DNA from 3 places in the Serratia ficaria genome. Region 1 is predicted to be linked to each of the others. Evidence: predicted binding sites of a transcription regulator. Region 1 holds the regulator's gene; each other region holds the start of a gene.
The links. Region 1 encodes PurR, which represses purine synthesis genes. Its sites were predicted from a motif close to CANGCAAACGTTTGCNTG; they were not measured.
Positions count from the first base shown of each region.

Region 2: a site for PurR is predicted at 6,582-6,599, ahead of raiA (ribosome-associated translation inhibitor RaiA). Genes of this name have one in related genera too.
Region 3: a site for PurR is predicted at 5,457-5,474, ahead of purM (phosphoribosylformylglycinamidine cyclo-ligase). Genes of this name have one in related genera too.

Region 1 is NZ_LT906479.1:2,377,468-2,387,353, reverse strand. Features, by position in the region: gene nemA (alkene reductase) at 1-234, shown strand, start outside; gene gloA (lactoylglutathione lyase) at 412-819, shown strand; gene rnt (ribonuclease T) at 898-1,581, shown strand; gene CKW09_RS11300 (Grx4 family monothiol glutaredoxin) at 1,649-1,996, opposite strand; gene CKW09_RS11295 (C40 family peptidase) at 2,413-3,231, shown strand; gene cydH (cytochrome bd-I oxidase subunit CydH) at 3,362-3,451, opposite strand; gene purR (HTH-type transcriptional repressor PurR) at 3,775-4,800, shown strand; gene punR (DNA-binding transcriptional activator PunR) at 4,797-5,741, opposite strand; gene punC (purine nucleoside transporter PunC) at 5,865-7,076, shown strand; gene cfa (cyclopropane fatty acyl phospholipid synthase) at 7,418-8,569, shown strand; gene CKW09_RS11265 (I78 family peptidase inhibitor) at 8,646-8,939, opposite strand; gene CKW09_RS11260 (riboflavin synthase) at 8,994-9,644, opposite strand; gene CKW09_RS11255 (MATE family efflux transporter) at 9,885-9,886, shown strand, end outside.
Region 2 is NZ_LT906479.1:975,264-985,149, reverse strand. Features, by position in the region: rRNA gene CKW09_RS04550 (16S ribosomal RNA) at 1-712, opposite strand, end outside; gene clpB (ATP-dependent chaperone ClpB) at 1,266-3,839, opposite strand; gene yfiH (purine nucleoside phosphorylase YfiH) at 3,971-4,705, opposite strand; gene rluD (23S rRNA pseudouridine(1911/1915/1917) synthase RluD) at 4,705-5,682, opposite strand; gene bamD (outer membrane protein assembly factor BamD) at 5,814-6,545, shown strand; gene raiA (ribosome-associated translation inhibitor RaiA) at 6,857-7,198, shown strand; Phe leader region at 7,319-7,445, shown strand; gene pheL (pheA operon leader peptide PheL) at 7,320-7,367, shown strand; gene pheA (bifunctional chorismate mutase/prephenate dehydratase) at 7,488-8,645, shown strand; gene tyrA (bifunctional chorismate mutase/prephenate dehydrogenase) at 8,686-9,807, opposite strand; gene CKW09_RS04505 (3-deoxy-7-phosphoheptulonate synthase) at 9,814-9,886, opposite strand, start outside.
Region 3 is NZ_LT906479.1:3,861,127-3,871,012, reverse strand. Features, by position in the region: gene pstA (phosphate ABC transporter permease PstA) at 1-662, shown strand, start outside; gene pstB (phosphate ABC transporter ATP-binding protein PstB) at 691-1,503, shown strand; gene CKW09_RS18295 (hypothetical protein) at 1,780-2,583, shown strand; gene CKW09_RS18290 (hypothetical protein) at 2,614-2,829, opposite strand; gene speG (spermidine N1-acetyltransferase) at 3,029-3,583, opposite strand; gene purN (phosphoribosylglycinamide formyltransferase) at 3,697-4,335, opposite strand; gene purM (phosphoribosylformylglycinamidine cyclo-ligase) at 4,335-5,372, opposite strand; gene upp (uracil phosphoribosyltransferase) at 5,628-6,254, shown strand; gene uraA (uracil permease) at 6,386-7,675, shown strand; gene CKW09_RS18260 (GlsB/YeaQ/YmgE family stress response membrane protein) at 7,725-7,973, opposite strand; gene CKW09_RS18255 (hypothetical protein) at 8,013-8,528, opposite strand; gene CKW09_RS24760 (hypothetical protein) at 8,684-8,821, opposite strand; gene hda (DnaA inactivator Hda) at 8,791-9,492, shown strand; gene arsC (arsenate reductase (glutaredoxin)) at 9,536-9,886, opposite strand, start outside.

The DNA.
Region 1 (9,886 bases):
CGCGCCCACTTTAAAGGGGTGATCGTCGGCGCCGGCGCCTATACCGCCGAAAAAGCCGAAGAGTTGATCAACAAAGGCTATATCGACGCCGTGGCCTTTGGCCGCAGCTACATCGCCAACCCGGATCTGGTGGAGCGCCTGCAGCAGAACGCCGCGCTGAACGAGCCGCAGCCGGAAACCTTCTACGGCGGCGGCGCCGCGGGTTATACCGATTATCCGTTTCTGGCCGACTAGTTAACCTTACCCCGCCCGGCGGCCATGATGTTGCGATGGCCGCTTTTTTATCGGCCGGCAAATGTGACGGCGTCACCCATTCGCCGCGTTGAAATCCCTTGCGTGACAAGGCTATACTGAATTCAGCTTCATTCTTTTCCATCGCCGTACGCCACGGCACAGCCAATCAGAGGAATTATGCGCTTACTCCATACCATGATCCGCGTCGGTGATCTGCAACGCTCCATCGACTTCTACACCAAGGTATTAGGCATGCGCCTGCTGCGCACCAGCGAAAACCCGGAATACAAGTACTCGCTGGCGTTTGTCGGCTACAGCGACGAAAGCGAAGGCGCGGTGATTGAACTGACCTACAACTGGGGCACCGACAGCTACGAAATGGGCACCGCGTTTGGCCACCTGGCGCTGGGCGTCGACGACGTGGCGGCCACCTGCGACAGCATTCGCGGCGCCGGCGGCAAGGTGACCCGCGAAGCCGGCCCGGTAAAAGGCGGCACCACGGTGATCGCCTTCGTCGAAGATCCGGACGGTTACAAGATCGAACTGATCGAGAACAAGCACGCCGGCCAGGGCCTCGGCAAATAAAGCTTATCCAGGGCGCAGCGGCGCCCTTCTTTTTATCCGCGTGATAAGCGCCTGCAACCGGGCGTAAAATTTGCCATAATGCGCGCTGCATTCGATGAAGATAAGAAACTGATGGCCGAAAAAAGTGATCTTAACGCCCTGAGTGGTCGTTTTCGTGGGTTTTATCCCGTAGTTATAGATATTGAAACCGCCGGTTTTAATGCCAAAACCGACGCGTTGCTGGAGATTGCCGCGGTCACGCTGAAGATGGATGAGGACGGCTGGCTGCAGCAGGACGAGACCCTGCACTTCCACGTCGAGCCTTTTGAAGGCGCCAACCTGCAGCCGGAAGCGCTGGCGTTCAACGGCATTGACCCGCACAACCCGCTGCGCGGCGCGGTCAGCGAATACGATGCGCTGCACGCCATTTTCAAAGCGGTGCGCAAAGGCATCAAGGATCGCGGCTGCAACCGGGCGATCATCGTGGCGCACAACGCCAACTTCGATCACAGCTTCCTGATGGCCGCCGCCGAACGCGCCGGCCTGAAGCGCAATCCGTTCCATCCGTTCGCCACCTTCGACACCGCCGCGCTCAGCGGGCTGGTGCTGGGCCAGACGGTATTGGCCAAAGCCTGCATCGCCGCCGGCATGCCTTTCGACAGCAGCCAGGCGCACTCGGCGCTGTACGACACCGAGCAAACCGCCCTGCTGTTCTGTGAGCTGGTCAACCGCTGGAAGCGCCTCGGCGGCTGGCCGCTGGCGCTGCCCGAGTCCGACGCGTGACAAAAAAATCGGGCGGCCCAGTTCGCACTGGCGCCGCCCGATATTCTATGGCAACAAGCCCCGCCGATTAAGGCTGCTGGTCTTCCTGCTCTTTGTATTTCTCTGCGGTTTCTTTGATCAGCTGCTGCAGCTCGCCGCGCTGATACATTTCGATGATGATATCGCAACCGCCGACCAATTCACCGTCAACCCACAGCTGCGGGAAGGTCGGCCAGTTGGCGTACTTGGGCAGCTCGGCGCGGATGTCCGGGTTCTGCAGAATATCAACGTAGGCGAAGCGTTCGCCGCAGGCGGACAGCGCCTGCACGGCCTGTGCGGAAAAACCGCAGTTCGGCAGTTTTGGCGAGCCTTTCATGTACAGCAAAATAGGGTTTTCAGCGATCTGGTGCTGAATTTTTTCAATCGTCGTCGTCATTTATTGCTTCCTCAAGCCACATCTCATGGCTACAACATGCATCACACGGGCTATTGTAGCGGCTGGAACAGTCGCAAGAAAACGCCATCTTTTGCAAGGACATTCGCCCTGTGCCGATCGCGCCTCACCGGCAACGCCATTCCGGTTAAAACTTAGGCTCAGAATAACATTTTTAATCCGACCATTTCACTAATATATTTCGTCGCCCCCCGCCCGGCGTTTAATTAAAACCGCAACGCGAGACTGATGATTTTTTATACATCAACGGGCTGATTTTAAACCAAAAAAAAGGCTATTAACGTTTTCTCACAATATGGATTATTATTTATGAGTTCTCCGCTGTTTTATATGGCGAAATTCGGGAATACTGTGACTCTTTCGATATCCGTTTCGGGGCCAAGGCTGGTGACGTCGACATGCGTTTAATTCTTACGCTTTTTGTGCTGTTGTTTACGCAGCTATTCTTCAATCTGGCGCACGCTGCGCCGCAGGCGCGTATTGCCGCCGAGCAGCGCAAGAGCCATGTCAATGAAGCGCGGCCGGACGATCGCAAGAAAAAGAAAGCGGTCAAGGCCAGCAAAAAAGTGAAAGTGGCGGCCCCAGAGAAAAAAACCAAGGTCGCCAAGACCAAATCAGAGAAAACGGCCAAAAAGATCGTCAGCGCCAAATCGAAAACCAAATCCCAAAAAATCGCCAAAATTAAGGTGACCCCACCGAAGAAGGGTTACAAAAAAGGCTACGGCCGCCACCGCAGTGCCGGGATGGCTACCGCCAAACTGGTGCACGACGATAAGCCGCTGAAGCTCAGCCCGGCGCATAAAAAACGCTATCAACACGCCAAGCAAACCGCCATGGCCAAGCTGATGGATCAAATGGGCAAGCCTTATCGCTGGGGCGGCAGCTCGCCGCGTACCGGCTTTGACTGCAGCGGCCTGATTTATTACGCCTATAAGGACGTGGTGAAAATCAAGATGCCGCGCACCGCCAATGAGATGTATCACCTGCGCGACGCCGCGCCCATCAAGAAAAGCGAGCTGGAAAGCGGCGATCTGGTGTTCTTCCGCATCAACAACCGCGGCGTGGCCGATCACGTTGGGGTTTATCTGGGCAACGGCAAATTCATCCAGTCGCCGCGCACCGGTGAAGAGATCCGCATCAGCCAGCTCGACAACGACTACTGGCAGAACCACTATATCGGCGCGCGCCGGGTCGTCACGCCGAAAACCATTCGTTAATACTTAGCGCGGCCGAAGTGGCCGGAGAACCTCCAGGCGTTGGCGAACGGGACGTTTGTTGCAGAAGAACGGGGATAACCGCGGGGAAAGCGACGAGGCGCAGCAAGCTGCGCCTGTTAATGCCGGGAATTCAGTTCAGCGCAGCGGTGAAGCTGAAGGCAATGATCACGGCCAGCGCACACAGGGTGGTGAACAGCGACATCTTCAGATCGGTATCCATTACTACTCCTTCTCAGATAGGCTTTCCCAAGGATAAAAGGCGTACAATTAGTACGTCAAATCATTTTCCCACAGTTCGCCAATAAAATCTTGTTATCATTTCCCGGTTTATAATGCCGATTACCTCTTCCCCTTTTGCTCAATATGCGACAAAATTCGCAGTTCACAACTGCGTACCGGCAACAATGCCCCTCCTGACCAGCGCTGAAGACTTCAACACATTAAAAACTCGGTTTTCGCTTCTCTGGAGAAGGATCTACGCAGGCAAACGATTAACATCACACTTACATGCTGCAACATGTGAGTTCAGGAGTCATTTCTTACATGGCAACGATTAAAGATGTGGCCAAACGCGCTGGCGTTTCCACCACCACCGTTTCGCACGTCATCAATAAGACTCGTTTCGTCGCCGAAGAAACCAAAGCGGCCGTATGGGCCGCGATCAAAGAATTGCATTACTCGCCGAGCGCCGTGGCGCGCAGCCTGAAGGTCAATCACACCAAGTCGATCGGCCTGCTGGCCACCTCGAGCGAGGCGCCCTATTTTGCCGAAGTGATCGAAGCGGTGGAGAACAGCTGCTACAGCAAAGGCTACACGCTGATCCTGTGCAACTCGCATAACAACCTGGACAAGCAGCGCGCCTATCTGGCGATGCTGGCGCAAAAGCGCGTCGACGGCCTGCTGGTGATGTGCTCGGAATACCCGGACCAGCTGTTGGGCATGCTGGAAGACTACCGCAATATCCCGATGGTGGTGATGGACTGGGGCGCGGCGCGCGGCGATTTTACCGACACCATCATCGACAACGCCTTCGAGGGCGGTTATCTGGCCGGCCGTTATCTCATTGAGCGCGGCCACCGCGACATCGGCGCCATTCCTGGGCAGCTGGCGCGCAACACCGGCGGCGGGCGACATCAGGGCTTTCTGAAGGCGATGCAGGAAGCCAATATCGAGGTGCGCGACGAATGGATCGTACAGGGCGACTTTGAGCCGGAGTCCGGTTACAAGGCCATGCATCAGATCCTGTCGCAGAAACAGCGTCCGACCGCGGTGTTCTGCGGCGGCGACATCATGGCGATGGGCGCCATCTGCGCCGCCGACGAACTGGGGCTGCGGGTGCCGCAGGACATTTCGGTGATCGGTTACGATAACGTGCGCAACGCCCGCTACTTCACGCCGGCGCTGACCACCATCCACCAGCCGAAGGAACGCCTGGGCGAAATGGCCTTCACCATGCTGCTGGATCGCATCATCAGCAAGCGCGAGGAATCGCAGGTGATCGAGGTGCATCCGAAACTGATCGAGCGCCGTTCGGTCGCCGACGGCCCGTTCGTCGACTACCGCCGTTAATCCCCGCCGCCGGAAGCCCGCCCGGCCTCCGGCGCCGCTTCGCTCAGCCATTCCTGATTCAGGGTTTCGCTGTCCCCCAGATAGTCCAGCAGCCAGGCCATCGCCGGCGACGGCTTATCCTGCTGCCAGGTCAGGCAGCACGGGCTGGCGGGAAAAGGCTGCTGCAGCTGCAGCGCCGCCAGCTCCCCGCGCCGCACCAGCGGCAACGCCCGATGGGCCGGCATCATGCCGACGCACAGCCCGGCGCACAGGCAGTCCAGCGCCGAGGTCCAGTCCGGCGCCACCAGCCGCCGTTGGTTGTCCAGCGTCCAGGTCACGCGCTTCGGCAGGCTGCGCGAGGTATCTTCCAGGCACAGCGAAGGATAAGGCCGCAGCTGGTCGTCATTCAGCGGGCCGCTCAGCAGCGCCAGCGGATGCTGCGGGCTGACCACGCACAGCCAGTTCATGTCGCCCATGTCGCGGAAGGCGAAGCCGCCGCCGACCGGCACCGCGCGCGTTGCGCCGATCGCCATCTCCGCCCGCCCGTCGACCAGCGCATCCCACACGCCGTTAAACACCTCCGGCTGCATCAGTAATTCGACATCGGGAAAGTGACGATAGAAATCCAGCACCAGCTGGCGACTGCGCTGCGGTTTGACGATGATGTCCACCGCGATTTTCAGCTGGCCGCGCCAACCGTTGGCCACCTGCTGGCACTGGCGGCGGGTGTCGAGCATTTTTTTGATGACAACCCGCGCATCCTTGATGAACAGCGCGCCGGCCGGCGTCAGTTCCACATCGCGATGGCGCCGTTCAAACAGCGGCACCGCCAGCCATTGCTCCAGCTGACGCACGGTATAGCTGACCGCCGAGGGCACCCGGTGCAGCTCCTGCGCCGCCGCGCTGAAACTGCCGGTGCGGGCCACCGCGTCCACGACTTCCAGAGAATATTCAGACCACATCGTCTTGCCTTCAATTTTTTTAACAGCAGTTTGCAAATATTACCGTTTCACAAGCAGAGATCCAGCCGGATACACTTGCCGGCGCTAAAAACCTGCGACAACAAAATACCAACGAGAAATACCATGCGAAATTCCTTTGGCTTTATGTTCTATCTCGCCGGCCTGAGCATGCTGGGTTATCTGGCGACCGACATGTACCTGCCGGCCTTCGGCGCCATGCGGGAAGAGCTGCAAATTTCCGCCGGCGCCATCAGCGCCAGCCTCAGCATCTTTCTGGCCGGCTTCGCCTTTGCGCAGCTGCTGTGGGGGCCGCTCTCCGACCACCTGGGCCGCAAGCCGGTGCTGCTGATCGGCCTGGCGCTGTTCGCCCTCGGCTGCCTCGGCATGCTGTGGGTGCAAAATGCCGTGCAGCTGTGGTCGTTACGCTTTATTCAGGCGATCGGCGTCTGCTCCGCCGCCGTTACCTGGCAGGCGCTGGTGGTCGATCGCTACCGCGACGGCAAGGCCAACCGCGTGTTCGCCACCATCATGCCGCTGGTCGCGCTGTCGCCGGCGCTGGCGCCGCTGCTGGGCGCCTGGCTGTTGAACCACGCCGGCTGGCGGATGATCTTCGCCGTGCTGCTGGGCATCGCCCTGCTGCTGCTGCTGCCGACCCTGCTGCTGAAAGAAAGCGCCAGGCCGCAGCCCATCGCGGCCGAAAAGAACCGCGGCGTCAGCTTCTGGCAGCTGTTGAAATCCCCGGTGTTCAGCGGCAACGTCGCCATGTTCGCCGCCTGCTCGGCCGGATTTTTCGCCTGGCTGACCGGTTCGCCGTTTATCCTCGGCGACATGGGCTACGGCCCGAACGATATTGGCCTGAGCTATGTGCCGCAAACCCTGGCCTTCCTGTTGGGGGGCTATGGCTGCCGCACCGCGTTAAAGCGCATCAACGGTACAACCTTGCTGCCGTGGCTGTTGGTAACCTATGGCGCTAGCATGGTGGCGTTGTATCTGGTGGCCACCCTGACCGAACCGACCCTGACCAGCCTGCTGATCCCGTTCTGCATCATGGCCCTGGTCAACGGCGCCGGTTACCCGATTATGGTGGCGAATGCGCTGACGCCGTTCCCGGAAAGCAGCGGCAAGGCCGCGGCGCTGCAGAATACCCTGCAGCTGGGCCTGTGCTTCGTCGCCAGCATGCTGGTCTCGGCGTTTATCGCGCAGCCGCTGCCGGCGACGGTAACGGTGATGGTGTCAACGGTGGTATTGGCCGCGTTGGGCTATTGGCTGCAGCGCGGGAAAGCGGCCGATGCGGGGCAGCGCGCGCCGCGGGAACATGCTAACCCTGCGTCATAATTGCCAGAGCTAATAGTCACTTAAAGAATATTTTTGCCGAGTGCGATTTACGGTTGAGTAAGCGCCTCGGCACGCCTATACTCAAAAACAACCTTTTAAAGTAACACTTTATAATCTCTATATCTCAAGTCGCTATTGTGTTCGCGTATTGCGTCACACTTTTTTAAGGATGAGTTTTTCCCGCGCCCCTTGCGCTGGAGCCTTCTTAAAATTTTCCTCTGTTCATAGTCGGATATCAGACGCCGCGGGTAATTTTACCGTCGGGAAACGTATGCACCCGCAGAAATTGTCTAAGCTTTTTCCTAGCGGGTCATCAGTCAGAAGAAGGTGATGGAGAAGCTATGAGTTCATCGTGTATAGAAGATCTGAGCATCCAGGACAACCAATGGTACCGTATCGCACATGAAATGCTCGGCATGGCCGGTATTGAAATAAACGGATCGCGGCCCTTCGATATTCAGGTCAAAAACCCCAACTTTTTTAAACGCGTGCTGCAGGAAGGATCTCTGGGGCTGGGCGAAAGTTATATGGACGGCTGGTGGGAATGCGAACGGCTGGATATATTCTTTCAACGCGTGGTCAATGCCGGGCTGGAAAGGAAACTCCCCCACCATCTTAAAGACACGCTGCGCATCGCCGCCGCGCGATTAACCAACCTGCAGTCGAAAAAACGCGCCTGGATAGTCGGCAAAGAGCATTACGATTTAGGCAACGATCTGTTTACCCTGATGCTCGATCCTTATATGCAATACTCCTGCGCTTACTGGAAGGACGCCGCCACGCTGGAACAGGCGCAGGAAGCCAAGTTGCGCATGATCTGCGAGAAACTGCAGCTGCAGCCGGGAATGAGGCTGTTGGATATCGGCTGCGGCTGGGGCGGCCTCTCCGCCTTTGCGGCGAAAAACTACGGCGTCTCGGTGGTCGGCGTGACCATTTCCGCCGAGCAGCAGAAGCTGGCGCAGGAACGCTGCGCCGGGCTGGAGGTGGAAATCCTGCTGCAGGATTATCGCGACCTGCATCAGCAGTTTGACCGTATCGTTTCCGTCGGCATGTTCGAACACGTCGGGCCAAAAAACTACCGCACCTATTTCAACGTGGTGGAGCGCAATTTAAAACCGGACGGTTTGTTCCTGCTGCATACCATCGGTTCCAACCGGACAGATATGAATGTTGATCCCTGGATCAACAAATATATCTTCCCGAACGGCTGCCTGCCGTCGGTCACCCATATTGCCCAGGCCAGCGAGGGACATTTCGTGATGGAAGACTGGCACAATATCGGCGCCGATTACGATCGCACGCTGATGGCCTGGTACGAACGTTTTAAACAGGCCTGGCCGCAGCTGGCTCAACGTTATTCCGAACGTTTCGAACGCATGTTCAGCTATTATCTGAACGCCTGCGCCGGCGCCTTCCGGGCGCGTGATATTCAACTGTGGCAGGTGGTATTCAGCCCTAAAGGGGTCGAAGGCGGTATTCGCGTCTCGCGCTGAGCGGCTGCGCGCGATAAAAAAACGGCCCCGGTTAATCGCCGGGGCCGTTTTTATTTACCAGGCGCCGAACCGCGCATCAGCCGCAATAGACGCGGATGATTTTATCGTCGCTGTCGCCGAGGAAATTCAGGCGGCGCAGGTTGAAGTCCATGGTCACCGCCGAGTTGTACGGAATTGCCCGCACCTGGGACTCAATCCGCAGGCCCTCGAGCGAGGACATCGGTTTGCCGACATAGCTCTGATACTGCGCAGCGCCGCAGGTATCGTCCGCGTCGGTCGCCTGAGCGGTTGCGCCCTTCTCCGGTGAACTGCTGCAGGCGCTCAGCGCCAACAGCGCGGTTAACATCAACGTTTTCCCATAAAACTTCACGCGTTTCTCCTCTCTGGTTAGGATGCGATCCCGGCGTCAACGCCCGAACCGCGGTCAGTCTTTATGCGCCGGCGCCATCGCCGCCGCCAGGGTCGCCTCGCGGCTGGCCAGCACCCGCTCGACGGTGTCAACCACCGCCTGCGTCTGCGGGTCGATTTCGATATTCACTTTATCGCCCAGACGCTTTTTGGCCAGCGTGGTGCGCTCCAGCGTTTCCGGGATCAAATGCACGCAGAAACGGTTATTCACCACTTCGCCGATGGTCAGGCTAATACCGTCGATGCCAATAAACCCTTTATGCAGGACATATTTCATCAATTCGGCATTCGGCATGCGTAGCCACACCTGGCGATTATTTTCCGAGGTGTAAATCTTGGCGACTTCCGCCGTGCAGATAATATGGCCGGACATCAGATGGCCGCCAATTTCATCGTTGAATTTCGCCGCGCGCTCAATGTTGACCACGTCGCCCAACGCCAGTTCGCCAAGGTTGGTCAGGCGCAGCGTTTCCTTGATCAAATCGAAACTGACGCGGTTGCCTTCGACCGCCGTCACGGTAAGGCAGCAGCCGTTGTGGGCCACCGAGGCGCCCAGCTCCAGCCCCGGCAGCAGCTCGGTCGGCATTTCAATCACGTGGGTGCGGAAGTTGGGTTTTTCATCAATGGCGACCAGCGGCGCTGTGCCCTGTACGATACCGGTGAACATGTAAGCCTCTTCTTGCTGAATGTGTTAAAAGCGCTTCCGGCAGTTTGCCCCAGTTGGCGCGGAAAACCAAATCCGCCGCGGCAAAAAATCTGCGTCTGCGCATTTAATAACTATTCGATCACAACGTTGGCTTAACCACGCCGAGCAGGTACACTCTTTTTGACAAAATTCCGCTATTTTTAATTGTTGTCCTCTCGCGACGACCCTCCCTCCATCATAAATAATAGAAAAGGTGTATGCGT
Region 2 (9,886 bases), 1.4 Mb from region 1:
TCCAGATCTCTACGCATTTCACCGCTACACCTGGAATTCTACCCCCCTCTACGAGACTCTAGCTTGCCAGTTTCAAATGCAGTTCCCACGTTAAGCGCGGGGATTTCACATCTGACTTAACAAACCGCCTGCGTGCGCTTTACGCCCAGTAATTCCGATTAACGCTTGCACCCTCCGTATTACCGCGGCTGCTGGCACGGAGTTAGCCGGTGCTTCTTCTGCGAGTAACGTCAATGCGCTGCCGTATTAAGACATCGCCCTTCCTCCTCGCTGAAAGTGCTTTACAACCCGAAGGCCTTCTTCACACACGCGGCATGGCTGCATCAGGCTTGCGCCCATTGTGCAATATTCCCCACTGCTGCCTCCCGTAGGAGTCTGGACCGTGTCTCAGTTCCAGTGTGGCTGGTCATCCTCTCAGACCAGCTAGGGATCGTCGCCTAGGTGAGCCATTACCCCACCTACTAGCTAATCCCATCTGGGCACATCTGATGGCGTGAGGCCCGAAGGTCCCCCACTTTGGTCCGTAGACGTTATGCGGTATTAGCTACCGTTTCCAGTAGTTATCCCCCTCCATCAGGCAGTTTCCCAGACATTACTCACCCGTCCGCCGCTCGTCACCCAGAGAGCAAGCTCTCCTGTGCTACCGCTCGACTTGCATGTGTTAGGCCTGCCGCCAGCGTTCAATCTGAGCCATGATCAAACTCTTCAATTAAAAGCTTGATTTGCTTCAACTCGTGAAGCGATGCTCAAAGGTTACTGCATGAATTTTACTTCAGTTAGTCACTCTTCAAGACTTGATATTTTTTCGCATCCGAAGATGCTGGATATCGTCTTGTGGAGTGCCCACACAGATTGTCTGATAAATTGTTAAAGAGCGTTGGCTACTGAGAGATAACTCTCGGTAACGCGGGAGGTGCATATTACGCTTTCCCGCTGAAGAGTCAAGCTTTTTTCTTATTAAGAAACGGCGTTTTCACCGGCTTGCTTCTTCCTGGCTGGGCGACTGGTTCTCGTTAGAGGAGTCGTTGTTCCCGGTCAGTGGAGGCGCATTATAGGGAGTTCTCAGAACGCCGCAACCCCTAAATGCAAAAAACTTTTCAAGCGTTCAAATAATCGCCAACGACGTCATTTTAGGATGTTTATTAGCCAGAAAAACGGCTTTTAGGCGTGGTTAGAGCAGCAAACCCGGTAAAGCCTACAGAATAGAGATAAAGAAAAGGGAGCGGTTGCCCGCTCCCTTTTATCTTTATTACTCTTAATCGCCGTTACTGACGGGCAACGATGTGCTCGCCTTCCACGTCCAGCGTCACCGGCAACCCCGGGACCAGCTTGCCGGAAAGGATTTCCTGCGCCAGCGGGTTTTCGATCTCCTGCTGGATGGCGCGTTTCAACGGGCGCGCACCATAGACTGGGTCGAAACCGGTTTTACCCAACAGTTCCAGCGCCGGCTCGGTCATGGTGACTTCGTAACCGCGCTCTTCCAGACGTTTATACAGACGCGCCAGCTGAATCTTGGCGATCTCGGCAATGTGTTTCTGGCCGAGTGGGTGGAACACCACCACTTCATCTATACGGTTGATGAATTCCGGACGGAAGTGATGGCTCACCATTTCCATGACGGATTCTTTCATCTGCGCGTAGTTCATCTGACCGAAGTGCTCCTGGATCAGATCGGAGCCCAGGTTCGAGGTCATGATCACCACGGTATTGCGGAAGTCGACGGTGCGGCCCTGGCCATCGGTCAGGCGCCCGTCATCCAATACCTGCAGCAGAATGTTGAACACGTCCGGGTGCGCCTTCTCCACTTCATCCAGCAGGATCACCGAATAAGGTCTGCGGCGCACCGCTTCGGTCAGGTAACCGCCCTCTTCATAACCGACATAGCCTGGGGGGGCGCCCACCAGCCGCGATACCGAGTGTTTTTCCATAAACTCGGACATGTCGATGCGCACCATGGCGTCGTCGCTGTCGAACAGGAACGAAGCCAACGCCTTGCAAAGCTCGGTTTTCCCCACCCCCGTCGGGCCGAGGAACAGGAACGAACCGATCGGCCGGTTAGGATCGGACAGCCCGGCACGGCTGCGGCGAATCGCATTGGATACCGCACTGACCGCTTCATCCTGGCCAATGACCCGCGAATGCAGCTCTTGCTCCAAGCGCAGCAGCTTATCGCGCTCGCCCTCCAGCATTCTGGCTACCGGAATACCGGTGGCGCGCGCCAGCACTTCGGCGATCTCCGCATCGGTGACCCGGTTGCGCAGCAGCTTCATGGTTTTGCCTTCGGCCTGGGTAGCGGCTTCGAGCTGTTTCTCCAGCTCGGGGATCTTGCCGTATTGCAGCTCGGACATCCGCCCCAGGTCGCCGGTACGGCGGGCCTGCTCCAGAGTTATCTTGGCCTGCTCGAGTTCGGCCTTGATATTTTGAGTGCCGGAGAGCGAGGCCTTTTCGGCTTTCCACTCTTCTTCCAGCTCTGAGTATTCGCGCTCTTTCTGCTCCAGCTCGCTGCTGAGCATTTCCAGACGTTTCTTGCTGGCGTCATCAGACTCTTTATTCAGCGCCTGCTGTTCCAGCTTCAGCTGAATGATGCGGCGTTCCAGGCGATCGAGCGATTCCGGTTTGGAATCCATCTGCATGCGAATGCTCGACGCCGCCTCATCGATCAGGTCGATGGCCTTGTCCGGCAGTTGGCGATCGGAAATATAACGGTGCGACAGGGTCGCCGCCGCCACGATGGCCGGATCGGTGATCTGCACATGGTGGTGCAGCTCATAGCGCTCTTTCAGGCCGCGCAGAATGGCGATGGTGTCTTCAACGGTCGGCTCCGCCACAAACACTTTCTGGAAACGACGTTCGAGCGCCGCATCCTTCTCTATATATTGGCGATATTCATCCAGCGTGGTGGCGCCGACGCAGTGCAGCTCCCCGCGCGCCAGCGCGGGTTTCAGCATGTTGCCGGCGTCCATGGCGCCGTCGGCCTTGCCCGCGCCAACCATGGTGTGCAGTTCGTCGATGAACAGGATCACGCTGCCTTCCTGTTTCGCCAGGTCACTCAGCACGCCTTTCAGACGTTCTTCAAATTCACCGCGATATTTGGCCCCGGCGATCAGCGCGCCCATATCCAGAGACAATACGCGCTTGTGCTTCAGCCCTTCCGGCACTTCGCCATTAATGATGCGCTGCGCCAGGCCTTCGACGATGGCGGTTTTACCCACGCCAGGTTCGCCGATCAGCACCGGGTTGTTTTTGGTACGACGTTGCAGCACCTGAATGGTGCGGCGGATTTCTTCGTCACGGCCGATAACCGGATCGAGTTTGCCCTGCTCGGCGCGCTCGGTCAGATCGATAGTGTACTTTTTCAATGCCTGACGCTGATCTTCAGCCCCTTGATCTTCCACGCTGTCACCGCCCCTCATTTGTTCAATGGCTTTGCTGATCTTGTCGGCTGTCGCGCCGGCCGCTTTCAACAGGTCGGTCAGCGAACCGCGATCTTCAAGCACCGCGAGGACGAACAGCTCGGAAGAAATGAATTTGTCCGCGCGTTTCTGCGCCAGCTTGTCGCACAGGTTCAGTACGCGCACCAGCTCGTGGGACGGTTGAACGTCGCCACCGGTGCCCTCGACCTGAGGTAAACGGGACAATGCCTGTTCGATTTCGGTGCGCACGCGCCCGGCGTCGATACCGGCGGAAGTTAACAGTGGGCGAACCGTGCCCCCTTCCTGATTGAGCAGGGCGCTCATCAGATGTAACGGTTCAATAAACTGGTTGTCGTGCCCAAGGGCTAGGGATTGGGCATCGGCGAGGGCAAGCTGGAATTTGTTGGTAAGACGATCCAGACGCATAACACCTCCAAGATGGGTCGAAATTGCTACTGGAGATTAAATGAGGTCATCCCTCAAATTTTCAAGGTTATCTCGACTCTATATTTTCGGTACTGCAATCATGCGTCGTTGGATCGTCCTAATTCAATAGGTTATATCAGCCAGATTAAACTTGCCAGACGTCCGGTTATTCCATCGCGTCGATAGGAGAAAAAATGACTCGTTTCGCTTAGCGTACAGCGGTCGCCACCGTAAACGGCGTTAACGCCGGCGCGCTGCAACCGCTGGCGGGCCAATAAATAGATATCCGCCAGGAATTTATCGCCGCCGCGCGGGGTAAACGCGGCGGCGGCGGCGGTGTCCGCCTCGATAAAGGCGGCGCGCACTTCCGGCCCGACCTCAAACTGCCGGGGACCGATCGCCGGGCCCAGCCAGGCGCTGATACTGCCGGGCTCAGCGGCGAACGCCGCCAGAGTTTGCTCCAGCACGCCATGGCACAGCCCACGCCAACCGGCGTGCGCGGCAGCCACCTCATCGCCGTTTTCGGAACAGAACAGCACCGGCAAACAATCCGCCGTCATCACGGCGCACACCTGCCCCGGCACATTGCTGTATACCGCGTCCGCCCGCAGGTCGACGGGCGTTTGCCCCTCCAGCCGCAGTACACGGGTGCCATGCACCTGCTCCAGCCAGACCGGCATCTGCGGCAGGCCTGCGCCGGCCACCAGCCGCTCGCGGTTGCGCGCCACCGCCTGCGCCTCGTCCCCCACGTGGGTGCCGAGGTTGAGCGAATCGTAAGGCGGCAGGCTAACGCCGCCGCCGCGGGTGGTGCTGCAGGCGTTAACGCCCGCAGGCAACGGCCAGTCGGGCAGAATGAGCGACGTCATTACCAATCCATCTGATCTTTGAACTCTTCGGTATCGACCTTCAGCGCGTTGATCAGATCGACCATATCCTGCGGCAGCGGCGCATGCCACTCCATCTGGATGCCGCTGATCGGATGGTATAAACGCAGCATGGTGGCGTGCAGCGCCTGGCGGTCGAAGCCGCGCAGCGTGTTGATAAAGGCTTCCGAGGCGCCTTTTGGCGGACGCGGACGGCCGCCGTACAGCGGGTCGCCCACCAGCGGATGGCTGATATAAGACATATGCACGCGGATCTGGTGCGTACGGCCGGTTTCCAAACGCAGGCGCAGGCGGGTATGGGCGCGGAAGTGTTCCATGATGCGGTAGTGAGTCACCGCCGGTTTGCCCATCGGGTGAACCGCCATGTGGGTGCGCTTGGTGGAATGGCGCGAAATAGGCTCGTCGACGGTACCGCCGGCGGTCATGGTGCCAATCGCCACCGCTTCGTATTCGCGCGTGATTTCACGCGCCTGCAGCGCTTCCACCAGCCGGGTTTGCGCCGGTACGGTTTTCGCCACCACCATCAGACCGGTGGTGTCTTTGTCCAGACGGTGCACGATGCCGGCGCGCGGCACATCGGCGATTTCCGGGTAGTGGTGCAGCAGCGCGTTCAGCACCGTGCCGTCCGGGTTGCCGGCGCCAGGGTGAACCACCAGGCCGCGCGGCTTGTTGATCACCAGAATGTCGCTGTCTTCGTAGACGATATTCAGCTCAATGTCTTGCGGTTCCCAACGGGCGTCTTCTTCTATCTGTGCATCAATGGCGACCGTCTCTCCCCCCAGCACCTTCTCTTTCGGCTTGTTTGTCGTTTTGCCATTGACCTGCACCCGATCGTCCAGGATCCACTCTTTTATGCGAGATCGTGAATAATCAGGGAACAATTCGGCCAAAGCCTGATCTAAACGTTGTCCGAGTTGAGATTCGGCCACCGTTGCGGTGAGTTGTACTTGTTGTGCCATATGCAGCTTCTTCGTTAACGTTGGGTTTTCACGGCGATGCCGTTTAATATAATGTGCTATTGTACCTAGTCTTTGTCGGGAGCTTAACGGACAGTCTCCCGGAATAACACCCTGAGGATAATCAAAACGTCATGACGCGTATGAAATATCTGGTGGCGGCAGCCACGTTGAGCCTGGCGCTGGCAGGTTGCTCCACATCCAAGGATGCGGTTCCCGACAACCCACCTTCGGAAATCTATGCTACTGCCCAGCAAAAACTGCAGGACGGTAACTTTAAGGGCGCGATTACGCAACTCGAAGCGTTAGATAACCGCTATCCTTTCGGGCCGTACTCTCAGCAGGTCCAGCTGGACCTGATTTACGCCTACTATAAATCTGCCGATTTACCGCTGGCTCAGGCCTCTATCGATCGCTTCATGCGTCTGAACCCGACGCACCCGAACATCGATTACGTGATGTACATGCGTGGGCTGACCGATATGGCGCTGGATGACAGTGCGTTGCAGGGCTTCTTCGGGGTCGACCGTTCAGACCGCGATCCACAGCACGCCCGCGCTGCGTTCCGCGACTTCAGCCAGCTGATTCAGCAGTATCCGAACAGCCAGTACGTAACCGACGCCAACAAGCGTCTGGTGTATCTGAAAGACCGCCTGGCCAAGTATGAGCTTTCGGTGGTGGAATACTACACTAAACGCGGTGCTTACGTCGCGGTCGTTAATCGCGCCGAACAGATGTTGCGCGAATATCCGGATACCAAGGCGACGCGCGACGCGCTGCCGCTGATGGAAAACGCCTACAAGCAGCTGCAGTTGAGCGGTCAGGCCGATAAAGTGGCCAAAGTGATCGCCGCCAACCCGCAGTAATCTGGCTGGCAACGGCAGGAAAACCAAACGGCAGCCGAGGCTGCCGTTTTCATTGGCGATGACGCTGCGTTGCACTGGACAAATACACAAGCAAAAACACGTTGTTAGCAACACTGCAACGCCGGTCATCCTATCGATAATGCGCCATCCGGCGACAAGACTCAAGCCCTAGATGACCGATTCAGATGCTGAATCACAGATTGAACTAACTTTGCAAAAAGTGACAAAAAAACGTGATTTTCATCACGCATTTAAGCAAAAAGCGGGGTATGCTGGATTCACCAAGACGGAAAGACAGAGAGGTAAGTTATATGACATTGAACATTACCAGCAAACAAATGGATATCACTCCCGCAATCCGTAGTCACGTCGAAGACCGTCTCACCAAACTGGATAAATGGCAGGCTCAGCTAATCAACCCGCATATCGTTTTATCCAAAGAACCTAAAGGGTTTGTGGCCGACGCCACCATCACCACACCTAACGGCCCGCTGGTCGCCAGCGCCAAACATGACGACATGTATACCGCCGTTAACGAACTGATCGCCAAGCTGGAGCGTCAGTTGAACAAAGTGCAGCACAAGGGCGAAGCGCGCCGCGCCGCCGCCAGCGTGAAAGACATCGTTCCGGAAGTGGAGCCGGAAGAGGAATAACCGTTTAACGGCTGTTTCGCATCAAACGCGCCTGAGGGCGCGTTTTTTGTCTGGTTTTCTGTTGACGAGCCAAAGGCCAGCGGTTACTTTAAAACCTGTTCGCACCGACTCTGGATGAAACATGACACGCACACCGTTCTTCTTCGCATTCTTTTTTACCTTCCCCTGATTGGGAGGCGTTTCGTCGTGTGATAAAGAATGCGAAGACGAACAGCAAAGCCTCCTGGAAACAGGGGGCTTTTTTTATGGCTATTTTACAACGTATAAGAACAGAAGGCGGAAGCTGATTATGACTGACAACCCGTTACTGGTGCTGCGCGAGCGCATCAGCGCCCTGGACCTGAAGCTGCTGGCCCTGCTGGCGGAGCGCCGTGAGCTGGCGGTGGAAGTGGGCAAGACCAAGCTGCACTCTCACCGGCCGATCCGCGATAAAGAGCGCGAACGCGACCTGCTGGATGCGCTGATCGCCGCCGCCAAACCCTACGATCTCGACGGCTTCTACGTCACCCGCCTGTTCCAGCTGATCATCGAAGACTCGGTGCTGACCCAACAGGCGTTGTTGCAGCATCAGTTAAACCCCGTCAGCCAACACTCGGCCCGCATCGCCTTCCTCGGGCCAAAAGGCTCCTATTCGCACCTGGCGGCGCGCCAATACGCCGCTCGCCACTTCGATCAGCTGATTGAGTGCGGCTGCCAGAAGTTTCAGGATATCTTCGCCCAGGTGGAAACCGGCCAGGCGGATTACGCTATCCTGCCGATCGAAAACACCAGTTCGGGGTCGATTAACGACGTCTACGATTTGCTGCAGCACACCAGCCTGTCGATCGTCGGCGAACTGACCAACCCTATCGACCACTGCGTACTGGTGGCCGGCGACAGCACCCTGGAGCAGATCGAAACCGTTTACAGCCACCCGCAACCCTTCCAGCAATGCAGTCAGTTCATCAACCGTTTCCCGCATTGGAAAATCGTCTACACCGAAAGTACCGCCGACGCGATGGAGAAAATCGCCAAGCTGAATTCACCGAAGGTGGCGGCCCTGGGCAGCGAAGCCGGCGGCGCGCTGTACGGCCTGCAGGTGCTGGAGCATAACCTGGCCAATCAGCAGCAGAACATCACCCGCTTTATCGTGCTGGCGCGCAAGGCGATTGAGGTTTCCGAACAGGTCCCGGCCAAAACCACGCTGATCATGGCCACCGGCCAGCAGTCTGGCGCATTGGTCGAAGCGCTGCTGGTGCTGCGCGACAACGGCATCATCATGACCAAGCTGGAGTCGCGCCCAATCAACGGCAATCCGTGGGAAGAGATGTTTTATATCGATGTGCAGGCCAACCTGCGTTCTGAGTCGATGCAAAAAGCGCTGCGGGACTTGGCGCCGATCACCCGTTCGCTGAAGGTGCTGGGCTGCTACCCGAGCGACACCGTGGTACCGGTCAACCCGTCCTGAATGCCATGAATAAGGGTTCGGCATGCCGAACCCTGTTGTCTTACTGCCGGCTGTCGTTGGCCTGCCGCAACAGCGTGCGGCTCTCCACCAGGAAGCGCTGGGCGTAGTCGCCGAACCAGTGCTCCACTTTCTGGAAGCTCTCGATAAACGCCTGTTTATCGCCGTGCTCCAGCAGCTGTATCGCTTCGCCGAAACGCTGGTAGTAGCGTTTGATCAGCGCGATATTTTCTTCGGAAGACATGATGATGTCGGCGTACAGCTGCGGATCCTGCGCAAATAGCCGGCCGACCATCGCCAGTTCCAGTCGATAGATAGGTGAAGACAGCGCCAGCAGCTGTTCCAGCTGAACGTTCTCCTCCGCCAGATGCAGGCCGTAGGCAAAGGTCGCGAAATGGCGCAGCGCCTGAATAAAGGCCATATTCTGGTCGTGCTCCACCGCGCTGATGCGGTGCAGGCGCGCGCCCCAAACCTGCAGCTGCTCCAGCAGCCACTGATAGGCTTCCGGCTGGCGCCCATCGCAATAGACCACCACCTGCTTGGCCACGCTGCCCACGTCCGGGCCGAACATCGGGTGCAAACCGACCACCGGGCCGCCGTGCGCCGCCAACATCGCATTCAGCGGGCGGTTTTTTACCGACGCCAGATCGACCAGGATACAGTCGTCCGGCAGCGGCGGCAGGCGGCTAATCACCTGCTCGGTCACGTGGATCGGCACGCTGACGATCACCATGCCGGCATCCGCCAGCAAGCGTTCCGCCTGCGGCCAGTCTTCCCGATCCAATACCCTGACCTGATAGCCCGACAGCGTCAGCAGGCGGTTGAACAACCGCCCCATTTGCCCGTCGCCGCCGATAATGACGATGGGGCGCAGTTCAGGATTCAGGGTTTTAAAGCCTTTGTCGTTCTCACTGACGTAGGACTCGCGCATCACGCGGCGCAACACGTCTTCGATCAGATCCGGCGGCACGCCAAGGTTTTCCGCCTCTTTACGGCGTGAGGCCAGCATCGCCGCCTCGCGCTCCGGCACATAAACCGGCAGTCCGTGGCGGCTTTTCACCTCACCCACTTCCGCCACCAGATGCAGGCGTTTCGCCAGCAGATCCAGCAGCGCCTTGTCTACCTCGTCGATTTGATCGCGCAACGCGGTCAGTTCAGCCACCATAACTCACTACTCTCCAGTGCGGGCCGTCAGCGCAGCGCCGAGTTCCTGATGCATATGGCGCAGCAGGGTCTCCGTGCTC
Region 3 (9,886 bases), 1.5 Mb from region 1:
CCGGCAACAACCTGTTGACCCGGCTGATCCGCATCGCGGTGGTCAACCTGGCCGGCGTGCCGTCGATTGTCTACGGCGTGTTTGGCCTCGGCTTTTTTGTTTATATGATTGGCGGCACGCTCGACCAGCTGTTCTATCCTGAATCCTTGCCCAACCCGACCTTCGGCACCCCCGGGGTGCTGTGGGCGGCGCTGACGCTGGCGCTGCTGACGCTGCCGGTGGTGATCGTCGCCACCGAGGAAGGGCTGTCGCGCATTCCCGCCGCGCTGCGTCAGGGCTCGATGGCGCTGGGCGCCAGCCGCGCCGAAACGCTGTGGCGCATCGTGTTGCCGATGGCGGCGCCGGCGATGATGACCGGTTTGATCCTGGCGGTGGCGCGCGCCGCCGGCGAAACCGCGCCGCTGATGCTGGTGGGCGTGGTGAAGTCGGTGCCGGTGCTGCCGGTGGACGATATTTTCCCGTATCTGCATCTGGAGCGGAAGTTTATGCACCTCAGCTTCCAGATCTACGATATGGCGTTCCAGAGCCCCAGCGTGGAGGCGGCGCGGCCGCTGGTGTTCGCCACCGCCTTTCTGCTGGTGACGATCGTGGTGGGCTTGAATCTGGCGGCGATGGGCATCCGCCATTCGTTGAGGGAGAAGTACAGGGCATGGTCGCAGTAACGATGACGCTATTCTTGGGGAGTGCGTAATGGGTTTGATGACGCCAGGCAGTTTGCCCCGGCTGGATGTCCAGCATTTGGATGATGAACAGACCGCGCTGGCGGTCAATGGCCTGAACCTGTTCTATGGTGAAAAACAGGTGCTGCACGACGTTTCGCTGCGCATCCCGAAGCACCGGGTGACGGCCTTGATCGGCCCTTCGGGCTGCGGAAAATCGACGCTGCTGCGCTGCTTCAACCGCATGAACGATCTGGTGGACAACTGCCGCATCGAGGGGGATTTGCAGCTCGACGGCGCGCCGATCTCCGGCACGCAAATCGACGTTGCGGCGCTGCGGCGGCGGGTGGGCATGGTGTTCCAGCGGCCGAACCCCTTCCCGAAGTCAATCTATGAAAACGTGGTGTACGGCCTGCGCCTGCAGGGCGTGCGCGATCGGCGCCTGCTGGACGAGGCGGTGGAACGATCGCTGCGCGCCGCCGCGCTGTGGCACGAAGTGAAGGACCGGCTGCGCGAAAACGCCTTCCGGCTTTCCAGCGGCCAGCAGCAGCGGCTGGTGATCGCCCGGGCTATCGCCATCGAGCCGGAGGTGCTGCTGCTCGACGAGCCGACCTCGGCGCTGGATCCGATCTCCACCCTGACCATCGAAGAGCTGATCTCGGCGCTGAAGCAGCGCTACAGCGTGGTGCTGGTGACGCACAACATGCAGCAGGCGGCGCGCGTTTCCGATTACACCGCCTTTATTCACCAGGGCCGGCTGGTGGAGTACAACGATACCGACGCCATTTTCACTTCGCCGCGCCAGCGCCGCACCGAGGATTATATTACCGGGCGCTACGGTTGAAGGAGGCGGCGAAGACCCGAGGGTTTTCGCCGCGCAGCGGCGATAAAAATCCGGCCGGCATAACGGGCCCTCGGAGGTGAAAGAACGATTATATTGCTTACAGCCTCCGCGTTATTAATGCTATATAGGTAGCGCTCGCCAATAGTTCAGCTTTTGGTGCGGCATTTATTTATATTTGTTTTCTTGTTATTAATCACCTCAATTATTGATTACTATTATGTTATTTATTTTTGTGGTCGATGAATGGATGCCTATTTATATAAGGAAGATATAAGCATGAATATTGATGAAAATTATATTAAAGAGTTATCCCTCCTGTTATTGCCTATGCTGATCTCTGCGGCGGCATGGTGGTTTTTACGTTGGTTAAAGGGATATGATTCCCGGCGAAATTGCCGGTTCGATCGCGTCAGCGATGCGAAACGCCTGTCGGCGTTGGCGCGTATTCAGGCGCTGCGCGACTGGCCGCAGAACGATATGACGCTGCTGCAAACCAGGGCGCAGTATGAAAGCATTGGCATTCGCCTGCCGGTATGGGTGGCGCACCAGCTGGTGGATTATCTGGGGCGCGCTTCCACGGCATTGGGTGACCGGGATCTTAACTGCTTCCTGCGCCGCGTTTCGCTTACCCTGACCCAGTACGGCGTGTTCACGCTGGATGCCAATCGGCTGCGGCGCCAGCGCGTTTCGCTGATGCTGTTCCTGATCGTCAGCGCGCTGGCTATCGCCTGCGGTTTCTATATCACCGTGCCTCCGTTGGGGGAAAGCGAAGCGACCGCCAGCAATAAGTTTTGGTTTTTATTCTTCTTTTTTGCCTACCTGATGATGGCGATTTTCGTCGTGGCCTGGTCGGTTAATGAATGGGAGTCCCTGCGTCGCGTCAAGGCTTTCTGGCAGAAATGGCGGCCCCATCTGTGCCAAAACGAAGCGGACTATCAGGCGCGTTGTCGGCACCAACGTGACGCGGCGGCTCAGGAAAGCGCAGCCGATATGGCGCTGGAGCCCATCGTCGACTTGCCGCCCGCCAGAAAGCCGCAGCGTGGATGGCTGATGCGCATGTTGGGCAAGAAAGATAAATAACCCATAAGGGCCATATCAGGCAGATGGCCCTTAACGAGCTTTACCGCTCAGCCGCAACACCAAACCCACCAACAGCAATGTGGCTCCCGAGGCATAGAGCGGGAACCAGCGTGCCCACCAGAGTGTGGAAAACAGCGACGCGCTATTGGGTGCAGCGGTCGTGTAGCCGCTATAGATATTCAGAGCGGCGGCTATGGCGAACATCGCCAGGCCGATAAAAAGAAGCAGGTTTGAGGCTGTAGTCATTTAATTTGTCCTTGGTAGGGGAATGCAGCGGTGAACTCTTATTATCACCATTAATTTTTTTGATTAATTATCTCGGTTAAATATTATGTTTTCGTTTCTCGGTAAGCCGTTTTCTGGCGAAAATGTCCCCTTGGATACTAGCGAGTTATTCGCCAATAAAAAACCCGCTTGCGCGGGTTTTTCTTTTTCATGTTCACTGTCATTTAACCAGCGTTTTATCGCCGGTCTGCGTTTTGAACTTCGCCAGATACTGCGGCTGGAAGATGCACATGCGCAGCACGGTGCGGTATTCGCCGTTGACGAAGAACTCGTCGATCAGTTCGCCTTCCACGTTGAAGCCCAGCTTGCTGTAGATGTGGATCGCCTTGGGGTTTTCCTTGTCGACGATCAGGTACAGCTTGTACAGGTTCAGCACCGAGAAGCCGTAGTCCATCGCCAGGCGGGCGGCGGTGCTGGCGTAGCCTTTGCCCTGGTGGGCAGGATCGATGATGATCTGGAATTCCGCGCGGCGGTGGATGTGGTCGATCTCCACCAGTTCCACCAGCCCGACCTTGGCGCCTTCGTGCTCGATGATAAAGCGCCGCTCGCTTTGATCGTGAATGTGCTTGTCGTAGAGATCGGAAAGCTCGACAAAGGCTTCGTAGGGTTCTTCAAACCAATAGCGCATGACGCTGGCGTTGTTGTCCATTTGATGGACGAACGCCAGATCGTCCCGTTCCAGTGGGCGCAATCTGACGCTGGCAGTGCTGGACATGTGTGCTCCTCTATGTCGTGAAATTGCGCAAAGTATAACCTCAGGGCCGGCATTGCGGCGAAAAAAAACGGCGCCGTGAGGGGCGCCGTTTAGCGGGGGTTCAGGTTGCGCCGTCAGTCGGCGGCGTGGCCCTGCGCCGGCAGGCGTTCGCCGTCCAGCCAGGCGGCGCCTTCACGCATCATTAGGCGGCCTTCGACGAACCAGTTCACCACCAGCGGGTAGAGAGTGTGCTCCTGGGCCTGCACCCGTTCGATCACCTCATCTTCCTCGTCGCCGGGGAAGATAGGCACCTTGGCCTGCAGGATCACCGGGCCGCCGTCGAGCTGTTCGGTAACGAAGTGCACCGAGGTACCGTGTTCGCCGTCGCCGTTGTCTATGGCCTGCCGATGGGTATGCAAACCGGGGTATTTCGGCAGCAGGGAAGGGTGGATGTTCAGCATGCGCCCGGCATAACGCTGAACGAACTGCGGGCTGAGGATGCGCATGTAGCCGGCCAACACCACCAGGCTGGGCTGGTATTGGTCGATGGCGTCCGCCAGCGCCGCGTCGAACGCCGCGCGATCTTCATAGGCTTTGGGATCCAGCGCGTGGGCGGCAATGCCTGCCGCCGCGGCGCGCTGCAGGCCGTAAGCCTGCGCCTTGTTGCTGAATACCGCCGCGATCTCGGCGGCGATCCGGCCCTGCTGGCAGGCGTCAATCAGCGCCTGGAGATTGCTCCCCTGGCCGGAGACCAACACCACGATCTTTTTCATCAGTTGATGACCACTTGCTGTTCGTCAGAAGAAGCGGTCAGTTTACCGATCTTCCAGGCTTTTTCACCTGCCGCGGTCAGCAGCGCGATGGCCGCCTCCACTTCGCTTTCCGGCAGGGCGATAACCATGCCCACGCCGCAGTTGAAGGTACGGTACATTTCATGGCGGCTGACGTTGCCGGCCTGCTGCAGCCAGTTGAACACCGCCGGCCACTGCCAGCTTGACTCGTCGATCACCGCCTGCATGCCTTCCGGCAGCACGCGCGGGATGTTCTCCCAGAAGCCGCCGCCGGTCAGGTGGGCGATGGCGTGCACGTCAACTTTCTCGATCAGTTCCAGCACCGATTTCACGTAAATCTTGGTGGGCGCCAGCAGGTGGTCCGCCAGCGGTTTGCCTGCCAGATCGGTGGCGGTCGGGTCGGTGTTGCTGACCTCGAGGATTTTGCGCACCAGCGAATAGCCGTTGGAGTGCGGGCCGGAGGCGCCGAGGGCGATCAGCGCGTCGCCGGACTGCACCTTGCTGCCGTCGATGATTTCCGATTTCTCGACCACGCCGACGCAAAAGCCGGCCACGTCGTAGTCTTCGCCGTGGTACATGCCCGGCATTTCGGCGGTTTCGCCGCCCACCAGCGCGCAGCCGGACTGCTTGCAGCCTTCGGCGATGCCGGTGATGACGCTGGCGGCGGTGTCCACGTCCAGCTTGCCGGTGGCGTAGTAATCGAGGAAGAACAGCGGCTCAGCGCCCTGCACCACCAGATCGTTCACGCACATCGCGACCAGATCGATGCCGATGGTGTCGTGACGTTTCAGGTCCATCGCCAGACGCAGCTTGGTGCCTACGCCGTCGGTACCGGAAACCAGCACCGGCTCGCGGTATTTCTGCGGCAACGCACACAGGGCGCCAAAACCGCCCAGACCACCCATCACTTCCGGGCGGCGGGTCTGTTTAACTACACCTTTGATGCGATCTACCAATGCGTTGCCAGCATCGATATCGACACCTGCGTCTTTATAGCTGAGAGAGGTTTTGTCGGTCACTGCGCGATCCCCACGACGGTTTGCGGTTTGAAAACTGTGCTTCCGATGTTGATTCCGGAAAAAGGCGCGGCAATTCTAACAGCGCAGGCAAACGTTTGCGAGCGGCTTGTGAGGCAGCTCCGCTTTTTCGTCATCTATACTGATATTCAAACTTTTGTTGATCCCGATCGGGCTATTGTGGGTGGCGCGACCAAAAAAAGGAGGTATAATCCCGCGATTTTTTTGGCCGTCAACCGCCTTAATAGGAGAAAAATGATGAAGATCGTTGAGGTGAAACACCCGCTGGTAAAACACAAGCTTGGCCTGATGCGCGAAAATGACATCAGCACCAAACGCTTCCGTGAGCTGGCCTCAGAAGTGGGTAGTTTGCTGACCTATGAAGCGACCGCCGATCTGGAGACGGAGAAAGTCACCATCGAAGGCTGGTGCGGGCCGGTTGAAATCGACCAGATCAAAGGGAAAAAAATTACCGTCGTGCCGATCCTGCGCGCCGGCCTGGGCATGATGGAAGGGGTGCTGGAGCACGTGCCGAGCGCGCGCATCAGCGTGGTCGGCGTTTACCGCGACGAAGAGACCCTGGAACCGGTGCCGTACTTCCAAAAGCTGGTGTCCAACATCGAAGAGCGCCTGGCGTTGGTCGTCGACCCGATGCTGGCCACCGGCGGCTCGATGATCGCCACTATCGATCTGCTGAAGAAAGCCGGCTGCAACAGCATCAAGGTGCTGGTGCTGGTGGCGGCGCCGGAAGGCATCGCCGCGCTGGAGAAGGCGCACCCGGACGTGGAGCTGTACACCGCCTCTATCGATCAGTGCCTCAACGAAAAAGGTTACATCGTGCCGGGCCTGGGTGATGCGGGCGACAAGATATTTGGTACCAAGTAACCCATTAGCCGACTTTAATCAGTCGGCTTTTTTATGCGCTTCGTCTTTCAAGCTACCTGGCCGTAACTTGAAATCCATTGAGCATAGATAACTAAGCTTGCATCACCAATAACGATTAAAGGAAAGCACACATGACCCGTCGCGCCATTGGCGTCAGCGAGCGGCCGCCGCTGCTCCAGACCATACCGCTCAGCTTCCAGCACCTGTTCGCCATGTTCGGCGCCACGGTGCTGGTGCCGATCCTGTTCAAGATCAACCCGGCGACGGTGCTGTTGTTCAACGGCGTCGGCACGCTGCTGTACCTGTTTATCTGCAAGGGCAAGATCCCGGCTTACCTCGGCTCCAGCTTCGCGTTCATTTCGCCGGTGCTGCTGCTGTTGCCGCTGGGCTATGAGGTGGCGCTGGGCGGTTTCATCATGTGCGGCGTGCTGTTCTGCCTGGTGGCGCTGATTGTGAAGAAGGCCGGCACCGGCTGGCTGGACGTGATGTTCCCGCCGGCGGCGATGGGGGCGATAGTCGCCGTTATCGGCCTGGAGCTGGCGGGCGTGGCGGCCAATATGGCGGGCCTGTTGCCGGCGGACGGCGCCAGCGCAGACCCCACCACCATCACCATTTCGCTGGTGACGCTGGGGGTGACGGTATTGGGCTCGGTGCTGTTCCGCGGTTTCCTGGCGATCATTCCTATTCTGATCGGCGTGCTGGTGGGCTACGCGCTGTCGTTCTTTATGGGCGTGGTGGATTTGACCCCGATTCGTGAAGCGCACTGGTTCGCGCTGCCGACCTTCTACACCCCGCGCTTCGAGTGGTTCGCCATCTTCACCATCCTGCCGGCGGCGCTGGTGGTGATCGCCGAACACGTCGGCCACCTGGTGGTGACCGCCAACATCGTCAAAAAAGACCTGATCCGCGATCCGGGCCTGCATCGCTCGATGTTCGCCAACGGCATCTCGACGGTGATTTCCGGCTTCTTTGGTTCGACCCCCAACACCACCTACGGCGAAAACATCGGCGTAATGGCGATCACCAAGGTCTACAGCACCTGGGTAATCGGCGGCGCGGCGATCCTGGCTATCCTGCTGTCCTGCGTCGGCAAGCTGGCGGCGGCGATCCAGGCGGTGCCGGTGCCGGTGATGGGCGGCGTGTCGCTGTTGCTGTACGGGGTGATCGGCGCTTCGGGCATCCGCGTGCTGATCGAATCCAAGGTGGATTACAACAAGGCGCAAAACCTGATCCTGACCTCGGTGATCCTGATCATCGGCGTGAGCGGCGCCAAGGTGCATATCGGCGCGGCGGAGCTGAAGGGCATGGCGCTGGCGACTATCGTCGGCATCGGCCTCAGCCTGTTGTTCAAGGTCATCAGCCTCTATCGCAAGGAAGAGGAGGTGATCGACGCGCCGGACGAGTCGGCGGAGCCGAAGTAAACAAAAGGGCAGCCGATGGCTGCCCTTTTTAATGCGGAATGCGCAGGTATCAGCTGCGGATTTTGCGGTATACGAACAGCACCACGATGGCGCCGATAACCGCGACCACGAAGCTGCCGAAGTTGAAACCGTCAACTTTGCCGTAGCCGAAGAAGGTGCTGATATAGCCGCCGACCACGGCGCCCACGATCCCCAATACGATGGTCAGAATAAAGCCGCCGCCGTCTTTGCCCGGCATAATCCATTTAGCCAAAATACCGGCGATCAGGCCGAAAATAATCCAGGAAATAATTCCCATTTACTGCTCCTCTCTATTGCTGTTGCTACTGAGTGTTGATTACTGCTGGGTGGCCGGCTGCGCGTCGTTGCCGTTCGCGCCGTCGACGTCATTCTTCAACGCTTCCGCTTGGTTTTCAGCGCTGTTTTTGATGGCTTCGGTTTTCGCCTTGGCCCGTTCGGTCAGATCGTTGGCGCCGCTGATGGCATCATTTTTGATGCTCTTGGCCTGGTCGACCAACTGCTGGCTCTGCTTGCCGGCGTCATCCCTGAGGGCGGCGGCCTTGGCCTTGGCGTCGTTGGTGATGGCGTCGGCCTGCTTGGCGGCGTCGTCCTTGATGGCGGACGCCTTGTCTTTCAGCTGATCCGCCTGCGTGGCGGCTTCTTTCTTGATTTCTTCGGCCGTCGCTTTCGCTTTGTCCGTCAGATCGTCCGCTTTTTTCTGAGCGGCGTCTTTCATCTGCTCTGCGCTGTCTTTGGCTTTATCCAGGTTGGCGTCAACCTTGGACGAGTCATCACAGCCGGCAACCAACAACCCAATAATTGAGGCCAAAAGCACTTTATTCCATACTTTCATCGTCTATGTCCTTGAAGAAACCTTGTTGATGGTGATTGCGTTTCGCCCCCCTATACTAGGACAGGTTTGCGTTAAATTACAAATTTCGCCCGCTATGGCAGAGGGTTAGCGGTCGATGTCCGCTGCTTATTTCATCGCTTGGCGGCCGGCAACCTTTAGCCATCGTTCATTATTGCGGCATAAAATCCTGCCGGTTCAACAGCGCCGGTTTTCTGTGTTAAACTGAGCGCGTTTTCCTGCCAGTTTTGGTTGAGGTGCTTTTCTGAATACGCCGGCACAGCTTTCACTGCCACTTTATCTTCCCGATGATGAGACTTTCGCCAGTTTTTATCCGGGCGAGAACCCATCCCTGTTAGCCGCGATCCAGTCTGCCGTCCGTCAGGAACATGGCAGCTATATCTATTTTTGGTCGCGCGAGGGCGGCGGGCGCAGCCATCTGCTGCATGCGGCCTGCGCCGAACTTTCGCAGCGGGGAGAAGCGGTGGGCTACGTGCCGCTGGACAAGCGCGCCTATTTCGTGCCCGAAGTGCTGGACGGCATGGAGCAGCTGGCGCTGGTGTGCATCGACAATATCGAGTGCATCGCCGGCGACGAAGAGTGGGAAATGGCGATCTTCAATCTCTACAACCGCATTCTGGAAACCGGCCGCACGCGGCTGTTCATTACCGGCGATCGCCCGCCGCGCCAGCTGAATCTGCATCTGCCGGATCTGGCGTCGCGTCTGGACTGGGGGCAGATTTACAAGCTGCAGCCGCTGTCGGACGAAGAGAAGCTGCTGGCGCTGCAGCTGCGCGGCAAGCTGCGCGGCTTCGAGCTGCCGGAGGACGTGGGGCGTTTCCTGCTGAAGCGGCTGGATCGCGAGATGCGTACGCTGTTCATGACGCTGGATCAGCTCGATCGCGCATCGATCACCGCCCAGCGCAAACTGACCATCCCGTTCGTCAAAGAGATCCTGGGGCTGTAAATATATTGGGCGCGATATTTATCTATCGCGCTCAAGAGTAACACTACAGGATTTCCAGCACCTGCTCCGGCGGCCGGCCGAGGCGCGCCTTGCCGCCGTTCACCACGATCGGGCGTTCGATCAGCTTCGGGTTGGCCACCATGGCGGCCAGCAGCTGCGGTTCGCTCAGGCTGGCGTCCGCCAGCTTCAATTCCTTGTACACCTCTTCTTTCTTGCGCATCAGATCGCGTGCGGAGCTGAAGCCCAGCGCGTTCAGCAGCTTTTGCAATTCGTCGGCCGACGGCGGGGTGTCCAGATACAGCACCACCCTGGGGTCAACGCCGTGCTGCTCCAGCAGCGCCAGCGTTTCGCGGCTTTTGGAGCAGCGCGGGTTGTGATAAATAGTGACGTTTTT